DNA from 2 places in the Myxosarcina sp. GI1 genome. Region 2 is predicted to be linked to the other one. Evidence: riboswitches for the same ligand, from Rfam matches in the RefSeq annotation. Region 2 holds a riboswitch; the other holds the start of a gene.

Region 1 (4,893 bases), on a different contig from region 2:
CGACGCTAGACAACAAACCGACTACTACTAATAAGCATAAAGAGCCCAAGGCGATATTTTTACCGAGAATAACCGCTAATAGACCCGAAATACTGTTTAAGACTCCCGTTTTTTCAAGCCCGCCAATCAAAACAAAGGTAGACATAAAAAAGACCAGAGTACTCCAGTCCACATCCTGCAAAATATGATTGACCGTATCAATTTTACTGCGGTCTGCTAGTAATAAAGCGATCGCTGCTCCCAACAAAGCTACCGCAGCAGGAGGAATGGGAGTGGGTAGAGATTCGCCAATCACAAAGAAAGTTAGCACTGCCGCCATTAGCAAGCCACCCAACAGTAAAACTCTGGGGTGGTTAATCTTTGGCTGGGGTAAATTTTTGGTATCTGCCAGTTTTTTGTTCCAGATATTGCGGAAGAGAAAAGGTGCCAAAACTAATATTGCCCCGACGGCAACTGCACCTCCCAAACTCAAACGTACTAGGTAGTCATTAAAGCTCAAGTTCACCGCATCGCCAACAATAAAAGTAGCTGGGTCGCCAACTAAAGTTAATAGCCCAGCACTATTTGCCACAAACACCATCAAAATCAGTAGGGGAACAAAATCAATACCTACTTCTTGAGCGATGGGAGGAATTAGGGGAGCGAGTAACATCACTGTAGTAGCATTGGGCAATACCGCACAAATGGGAGTGGTAATAGCAATAACACCTAAGACGAGTCGTTTACCTTCGCCTTTAGCTAACATCACCATTTGCGTACCTAAGTAGGCGAAGATATTTGTTGGTTCAAAAGCTCGCACCATGACCATCACGCCAAAAAACAGCGCGAGAGTGGCGTAACTTTGACCGATGTAACCAATTGCTTGGTTGAGAGTCATGATGTGGGCAAACACTAACACCAACGCCCCCAAAAAAGCAGCAATAGTCAGATGCAGTCTCTCCGTAAGAATCGCGCCGATAACCGCAGCGAAGGTAGCTGCTGCGACGATGGCTGGTAAATTATTCACTGTAATTTCCATAGTTGATAAAGTAAGGATAAAATTTTAATGAATATTTGCCTAAAAAAAGGCAGTTAGCTGTAATTACTAACTGTCATAAAGGGTGTAGGGTTTGTCTAACCACTCAATAATCGGTAATATTAACTGGCAACGCTTTAAATATGTAATGATTTAATTGCTAACTTTGATGAACTTGTTGAATCGGGCAAGGAGTAAACAAGTATTTTATCCTCGTGCCAAATTTCCCAGCGACAAAATAAATCTTCTGCTATTGGTTCGAGCGATTCGTGGGAGGGCAATTCAACTTTCACAGTGGTTAAATAATAACCATCGCTAATTTGGCGATATCCATAGCCGATAACTTTCCCTTTAATACCCGTAGTTTTATGACGTACTCGGTCGCCAATATTAAGCTGCAACATTTACTTCAATCTCCTTTCTATCTGAACTTAAATTTATGCTTATTACTAAGAGCGATTGGGCTAGCGCCTAGCCTTCGGATTGCTCTAAACAAGAAAACCATTGATTTAAGCTGCAAGTTTTCTCTGGGGAGATTGAACTACTATCAGTAGTAGATAGCGTACAAAATGCCACTTTCCAAAAGCATCTTCTATGTTTCTAAAAGAAATCTGCTTGAGAGGTTTAACCTTAAGGATTAAAAAATAGGTAGAAGCTGTAAGGCGGAATCCATAACCGACTACCCGACCTACTTTTCTCGTTTGCTTGTGCTGTACTATATTGCCGATTCTAAACATCTAATGAATCTCCTTAATAACTGACGAACAATGAAGAGAGCAGTTAGTAATAAAGGAAGATGACGAGACTCAATAGATATAGTCTCTTCAATCTCCTCCCAATGCCGACGAGGTTAGCTGACGGGCTAGGACTGAGAGATGTCCCTTTCTAAATAGAAATACGCCCCAAAAAAATGGTTCCCCCGCTTCTGCAAACAGAACTAGGCTGACTGAACTCTATTTTGATTTTTATTCTACTTACAATAGCACAAATTTGAATTCGCCAACAGTATCAGTACGTTGCTAAATATTGACATTGTCTGGAGTGGCTACTATGTATCAATCCCCGATCTAAAAGGCTACATGTACTACCTTGATATGAGTTGATTTTTGAACTTATTATAATCTCGGTGTTTCCTTGAGCTTTGGTAGAGATCGCTTTTTAACGCTTTTTTCACTTGTAATAAAAATAATTTTAGTTATGAACTACAGAGACTATATTACGATCGAACCAAATAAGCGCGGTGGTAAGCCTTGTGTACGTGGCTTGCGAATTACGGTTTATGAAGTGCTGGAATACTTAGCCTCCGAGATGAGTGAAGCAGAAATTCTCGACGATTTTCCCGATCTGACACGAAAAGATTTAAAAGCTTGTATTGCTTATGCTGCTGACCGCGAGCGTCGGTTTATGACCGCTTCATTATCTTAATGAAGTTGCTCTTTGATGGCGCGTCTATTCTCTGCGCCAATTCATAATATCCCAAGTTCGCAAATCCCAAGGTGTTAGTTCGTAACCAGAAATATCGTTAGCGAAAGCTACGACATCGGCACGATGCACCAGAGGTATAACATGATGACCTTTGACTAACATATCGTTTAGCTCGATAAAAATCTCCTCTCTCTTAGCAGAATCTAATTCGCTACTAGACTGCTGCCACAGGCGATCGTATTCGGGGTTACAATAGCGCGAATTGTTATCACCAGACCAGTTATTAGCTTTTTGGGGAATTTGGTCGCAGGTATAAAATTTCATATAGGCGGCAGGATCGGGACTGGTGTTACCTGTAGTATACATTTGCAAGTCTGCATAGAAATGTTCGACAGTCTCGTTATTGCTAGGATCGCTGGAAAAATAAACGCTGGGATCGATGCTTTTTAGTTCTACTCCGACTCCAATAGACTGCAATCCTTGCTTGACTACGGTTTGGGTTTTCTGACGCAGGGGATTGACTGAAGTTTGAAACAGAATCTGCATTTCCGCACCGTTTTTATCGCGAATACCGTTACCATTAGTATCTTTCCACCCTGCTTCATCTAGCAATTGATTGGCGCGATTTAGATTGTATTCGTAACTAGTATTATTAGAAACATACTGTTCGGGAGCAACTAAAAAATTGGGGGTAGCTTTGCCTGTAATGCCGTATAGCTGTTCGGCAATTGTATCGCGATCGATCGCTAAAGCCAAAGCCTCTCTAACTTGGGGATCGCTAAAGAAAGGATGGGGAAATTTGACGCTGGAACGCTCTCCCGAAGGTGCGACTTTATTAGGATCGCTATGATTGATAATAATCCTTTCCATTAACGCACCATAGTTAGTTACCACCTTACCCTGTCCCGCAGTTTCTAACTGTTGCAACACTGGTGCTTCTACCTGGAGATTGTAGGCATAGTCAGCATCTCCTGTCTGTAGTACCGCTCGTGCTGCCGAGGTAGCATCACCACCACCTTTGAGTTCTACTCGTTCAAAACCCAATTGTTCTAGCTGGCGAAATTCGGGATTGGGTTCGTAGATAACCGTGTCTCCTGGTCTAAAATCTACTACCCGATAGGCTCCCGTACCGATGGGTTTTAAATTAGCTGGTGCTTCTCTAGCGTTGGCTCCATTGTATTGTTGATAGATATGTTGGGGTAAAATCATCCCTTCAACCCCGACAAAAACCAAATGCCACGCAGGATTGACATTTTTAAAATTAACTCTTACTGTATGGTCATCGATCGCTTCGACACTTTTAATTACATCATAAGTACCAGCCGAAACCGAACCTACCTGAGGATTGGCAATAAATTGATAGGTAAAAACTACATCTTTGGCAGTAAATGGGGTGCCGTCAGTCCACTTTACATTCTGTTTGAGTTTCCAAGTTACGGATTTGCCATCGGCAGCTACACCACCATTTTCTACCGTCGGTACTTCGGCAGCGAGAAAGGGAATTAGTTCGCCGTCATTATTAAAACTAGCAAGGGGTTCTAAAGTGATGCGGCTAGCTTCAGCGTCTTTAAATCCTGTGGATAAATGGGGATTGAGAATAGTGGGTGCTTGCCAATATAACAGCTTTAAAAGCTTATTATCCTGCTGGCTGTTAGAGACTGTAGGGGAACTACCGCAGGCAGTTAGTAAAGCGATCGAACACAAATAGCAAATAGAGATAAATTTTTTGGCAGTCACTAATTTTTCTTACTCCTCAACCAGTTTACGGGTATTGGAGATATTTTAATCGAAAGAATAAAGCAATTCTCAATTGAATGAAATACACTGCGATCGAGAATTGCTTCGTACTAAAAACTAGTGTAGGTTTGTAGACTCTCTATTTAAGTCAGCAAAGCACAGTAACTAAACTAATTCTGAAAAAGAATATACTTCATTTTCAAAATAGAACTCCTCAAAGTTTCTTACGGTCATAGTTGAATCTAAATTACCAAAAGTTACTGTATTGTTACGAGGAGAGCTTGAAATAATTGTATACTCGTCAAAACTACCAGATAGTTTTAAAGTATCGCGATCTCTACCGCCATCTAGACAGACTTTGCCGTTAAAACCTCCAATTTCAAAAACATCATTGCCTCTGCCGCCATAGATTTTGGCGTTTTCTACAGCACCTGTTTGGTCTGGTAAAAAAGTAATTTCTCCTGTTAGAGGATCGCTTTCGGTTATAGCTGCATGAATATAGTCGTCACCATTTCCAGCACAAATTACACCATTAGCAATTCCGCTAGTGGTACCGTAACCTAAAATTTTGTCGTTGCCATTGCCAGTATCAATTCTGCCAGAGTTGTTAATTCCGATCGCAACGCTATTAAGATTATCAGCCAAACTATTAGTTACAGTATCGCTGAAAGGGTTATCAGCAAAAGCTTCAGCATCAGCATTCGCATTTGCAACAG
Region 2 (4,893 bases):
CAATAAAGTCGATTTACCGCAACCAGAGTGACCGATAACTGAAATATACTCCTCCGCACCAATAGTTAGGTTGATGCCATCGAGAATTACTACCCGTCCGCCATCGGGAGTAGGAAAAGCTTTGACTAAATTTTCAATTACTAAAAATTCTTCTCGATCGCGCTCTCTCGTATAATGTGTTGTCGCAGTATTATAATCGTACATTGTAAAGGCTCCTGTTTTAGTAAAATAATTAAAGCTGTAGGCTATAGTCGCTACACACTGTGCGCTCGATGAATCCTATTTACTATTGCCTATTGCCTCGTCTCAAGACATAAAAAATGAGCGCGGTGCATTAGCGCGAATCTTAAAGCTGTTGAGATAGCCAACGGGATCGCTAGGATTGAAGGCTTTATTATCAATAAATGCCTCTGCTGATTCGACTTTATGATTTTCTGTCGGGCATTCGATGCCCATTTCGGCAGCAATTTCTCGATACAGATCGGTACGCCAAGCTTTACGGGCAATTTCGTCGGCATTTTTGGGAAATCTTTCTACCTGTTGCCAGCGTACTGCTTGGGTAAGTAGCCATAAGTTTTGCGACTGCCATAAAAAAGTCGAATGATCGTTGGGAATAGTGGAAACATCGCTAGGAAGATCGAAAAACAGGGTAGTTTCCAGGCTCTTTACAATTCGCTGCTTGTCGTCAAAACCGCCATAGTTGTAATTGCCCACAATACCAGCACTAGTTATTTTAGGTTCGGCACCTGTAAAAGAACGTCCAGAAATAATTTCGGCTACTTCTGGGCGATTTTCTGGTTTGCTGCAATATTGACAGGCTTCAATTAATGCTTTGACTAAAGAACGATAGGTTTTGGGATTTTCGTCAATAAACGATTCCATTACTGCCAAAACGCGATCGGGATGTCCTTTCCAGATTTCACGACCCTGAGCGAAAGTAAACCCAATGCCTTCATTACCAGAAATTGCCCGTGTATTCCATGGTTCTGCCACCATATAGCCCTGCATCGCACCGATACGCATATTGCTAACCATTTGGGGTGGCGGCGTGATTAAAATGCGAAACTCCTCGACGGGATCTAAACCTGTAGCAGCAATTAAATAGCGCGTAAAATATTCATAAATTGCCGAACTTAGCACTACTGCCCAAGCTCTTTTTTCTGGAGGAGCCTTGCCAAAGTAACCGTCTAGATCGCGTCCGAACTGTTCTAAATCTCCTCGATAATCTTGCCAGGGTCGAACACCAGCATCCCAAAGTTCTTTACTCAGTGTCATAGCGTTACCGTGACGGTGAATCGTCATAGCCGCACATAAGGGTGCTTTACGCGCTCCTTCGGCTCCTGCTCTAGCGTTCATCACCGCCCCAGAAACTACAGGTGAAGCATCGAGGCGACCAAAAATTACCCCATCGCGAGAGTTAGCCCAACTAGCCTCGCGGCTGAGAGTGACATTTAAACCATACTTGTGAAATAAACCTTTTTCCCAGGCAACGGCAAAGGGCGCACAGTCATTAACGGGAACATAGCCAATAGTTAGATTGGGTTTTTCTAAACTTTTGGGATTTACAACTGGTTCGACTGCTAGGGCAGGTTTGGTTAACTTTGAGGTAGTGCGACTGCTATTAGTACAAGAAGCAAAGGCGATCGCTGACGCACTCGCCCCCAAGCCTTGTAGTAAGGCTCTTCGAGTTAGCTTATTCATTTATAAAAATTCTCCAGCTTAGCTAAATAGACTTGGCAACTAAGAACGAGCGGGACGATGGGTTATCCATGTTTCCAACAAACTCAAGAGGTAGTCGAGGATCAAACCCGTCAAACCGATAACAAATACAGCCAAAAATACCGAACTGAGATTGAGGCGACTCCATTCATCCCAGACAAAAAAGCCAATACCGATACCGCCAGTCAACATCTCTACTGCTACGATGACTAACCAGGCAACCCCCAAACTAATTCGCAAGCCAGTAAAAATATAGGGCAAGCTGGCAGGTAAAATAATTTTCACGATCTTTTTCCAAGTGGGCATTTCCAGCATTCGCGCCACATCTTGATAGTCTTTTGGTACGCTGGCTACGCCCATCGCAGTATTAATAATCGTAGACCACAGAGAAGTTATAAAAATTACAAAAATTGCCGAAGGATTGGCAAGATTGAAAATAGCCAGAGCGATTGGCAACCACGCTAGAGGGGATACGGGCTTGAGAACTTGAATCAAGGGGTTAATTGCCAGCATCGCCGATCGCGACATTCCAATTAAAAATCCTACGGGAATGGCTACTGCCGCCCCGATTAAAAAGCCAATAGTAACCCTTCTCAAACTTGCTAGCAATAGCCAACCCAATCCTAAATCTCCAGGTCCCCGACGATAAAAGGGATGAAAAATATAGTCTAAATTTTCGATTAGAGCTTCTGGGGGTGTGGGCATTAGTTCGTGGCGTACTAGCGCGATCGCCCACCAAACAAGTATCAAACCTAAAAAACCCGCCGCAGGTAATAAAACAGTGTCACGAATGACTACGGGCTTAATTCGCTTCCAGGCTATCTGCCCAGCAACGGCAAGAATAGACAAATTCATGATAAATAACCCCCATGTTTCAGGAATTCACACGAATGAACAGTATGATTCGGGAAGACTGATGAGGATAAATTAAAAAATTCCTTCAGTTTCCTCTCAACGCCGACGAGGTTAGCTGACGGGCTAGGACTGAGAGTTGTCCTTCTCTGCTTTTTCCTTAGAGATACGCCCCAGATTTGGTTCCCCCGCTCTCTAGTCGCTAAATTGAGTTAGCTAGTAGAGACTAGGCTTAATAGAAAAATATAAGTTCTTTTTTTAATTTGCATATATATAATTAGATAGATATTAGATACTGACTTTACGCAGTACGTACCGAAAATTGGTGTTGTTAGTCGTTAGTCGAATGAACAACTTTTCAATGAGCAATGAGCAATTATCAACGGACCGCTAAACACTGTTCACTGTTCACTGTTCATTGTTCGTAATGTCGATCGGGTAATAAAAACTCAACCGAACCGATAGAAGTGCAGTTTACTCTACTTAAATAAGCTGTTATTGGTTCGGGCAGAAAGCACTACTATGTATGGGATACAAGCCACACTTAAGAATATTCAACTTACTAATTAACATAATAATTAAAGAAACAAATAAACCAACTAAGTTAAGCAAATAGCAATCGGAGAAAACTTTAATTATGGCTTTAACAAGATACAATCCCTGGCAAGAAATGAACTCTTTACAACGTCAACTAAATCGTTTATTCGACGATGCTTTAACTCCCGAATCTTGGAGTGACTTTAATAATTTGTCTAGAGTTCCTGCTGCCGAAATTACCGAAAAAAATGATGCTTTGCATCTCAAACTCGAAGTTCCTGGCATGGAAGCTAAAGATCTAGATATTCAGGTTATGGCAGATCGCGTAGCGATTTCTGGCGAACGCAAATCAGAAACTAAATCTGAAGACAGTGGTAAAACCAGAAGTGAATTTCGTTACGGCAAATTCTCTAGAGTAATTCCTCTACCCGTAAAAATTCAAAACACCAATGTTACTGCCGAATACAAAGACGGTATTCTCAATCTGACTCTACCTAAATCGGAAGCAGAAAAAAATAAGGTAGTGAAAATTAATCTTGGTGAAGCTAAAAACCAAACTGCATAATTGGTGCTTCAAAGCTAAAGGTTCACACTTCTAGTCACATAGATTAATAATTAAGCCCAGTTACCAAAAGCGTGACTGGGTTTTTTGCTGTCAAAAATTTACGCGCTATTTAATCTTGGCTCAATTAGCTTTCGCAATAATAACCAAACTAAAAGCAGAAAACCCTTGTATGGCAAGCATTATATAAAAAAGATCCAATCTTGTTTGTATTAAAAATGTTTTTAAAAACATTTTTGTTTGCATTTTAGAATTTATGCGGTACAATTCGATTTAACTAAAGGTTGAGGAACTTGTCATGATTTGGAGCCGATATATCAAACACCACCTGCGATCGCGAAGCGGATGCCCTTCGGACTTATCGCGCTCTGCGCACTGGCATCGCCAATCGCCACAAAGATTTATAGGTTTGTCGCTGACAGGAGTGTTAATTGGTTTCACCAGTACCGCTTGTTCGCCAGCAGATAGCAATGATGCTGAGGCTAGCGAGTCGGTAAATTTAACTTTGGTATCTTATGCAGTTACTCAAAGTGCCTACGAAAAAATCATTCCCGAATTTGCCGAACAGTGGAAAGAAAAAACTGGACAAACCGTCACTTTCGACCAAAGCTATGGCGGTTCTGGTTCGCAAACTCGCGCCGTAGTTGATGGACTAGAAGCCGATGTAGTTGCATTGGCACTGGCACTAGACACCAAAAAAATTGAGCAAGCGGGATTAATCAAACCAGGTTGGGAACAAGAGTTGCCCAATGACTCCATCGTTCACAAGTCGGTAGCGGCAGTTGTGACTCGCGATGATAGCGTAAAAATAAGTAAATGGTCGGATTTGGCTAATAATAATATTCACGCCATTACTGCTAACCCTAAAACATCTGGAGGTGCGCGGTGGAACTTTTTAGCTTTATGGGGTTCTGTCACTGAAGCTGGTGGCACCGAGCAACAGGCGGAAGATTTTGTTGAAAAAGTTTATCTCAATGTACCCGTACTGCCTAAAGATGCTCGCGAGGCAACAGAGGTATTTTACAAACAGGGACAGGGAAATGCCTTAATCAACTATGAAAACGAGGTACTGTTGGCAAAACAGCAGGGAGATACACTACCCTACTTTATTCCCACCGACTACAACATTTCTATTGACAGTCCAGTTGCGGTAGTTGATGCCAATGTAGACAAACACAATACTCGTGAGGTAGCAGAAGCCTTTGTTAATTTCTTATACACAC

The links. Region 2 has a riboswitch for cyclic di-AMP ahead of ntrB (nitrate ABC transporter permease). Riboswitches for the same ligand answer to the same signal wherever they lie in the genome.
Region 1: it holds a riboswitch for cyclic di-AMP, as region 2 does, so the genes downstream of both, KV40_RS19275 (hypothetical protein) here and ntrB (nitrate ABC transporter permease) in region 2, are expected to answer to the same signal.

Annotation. Positions count from the first base shown of each region.
Region 1 is NZ_JRFE01000024.1:432,556-437,448, forward strand. It holds gene KV40_RS19265 (SLC13 family permease) at 1-1,006, opposite strand, end outside; gene KV40_RS19270 (hypothetical protein) at 1,153-1,419, opposite strand; gene KV40_RS19275 (hypothetical protein) at 1,525-1,752, opposite strand; cyclic di-AMP (ydaO/yuaA leader) riboswitch at 1,840-1,969, opposite strand; gene KV40_RS19280 (DUF433 domain-containing protein) at 2,213-2,440, shown strand; gene KV40_RS19285 (peptide ABC transporter substrate-binding protein) at 2,465-4,177, opposite strand; gene KV40_RS19290 (hypothetical protein) at 4,343-4,893, opposite strand, start outside.
Region 2 is NZ_JRFE01000022.1:48,944-53,836, forward strand. It holds gene KV40_RS15620 (ABC transporter ATP-binding protein) at 1-204, opposite strand, end outside; gene KV40_RS15625 (CmpA/NrtA family ABC transporter substrate-binding protein) at 307-1,701, opposite strand; gene ntrB (nitrate ABC transporter permease) at 1,741-2,574, opposite strand; cyclic di-AMP (ydaO/yuaA leader) riboswitch at 2,663-2,814, opposite strand; gene KV40_RS15635 (Hsp20/alpha crystallin family protein) at 3,209-3,673, shown strand; gene KV40_RS15640 (sulfate ABC transporter substrate-binding protein) at 3,969-4,893, shown strand, end outside.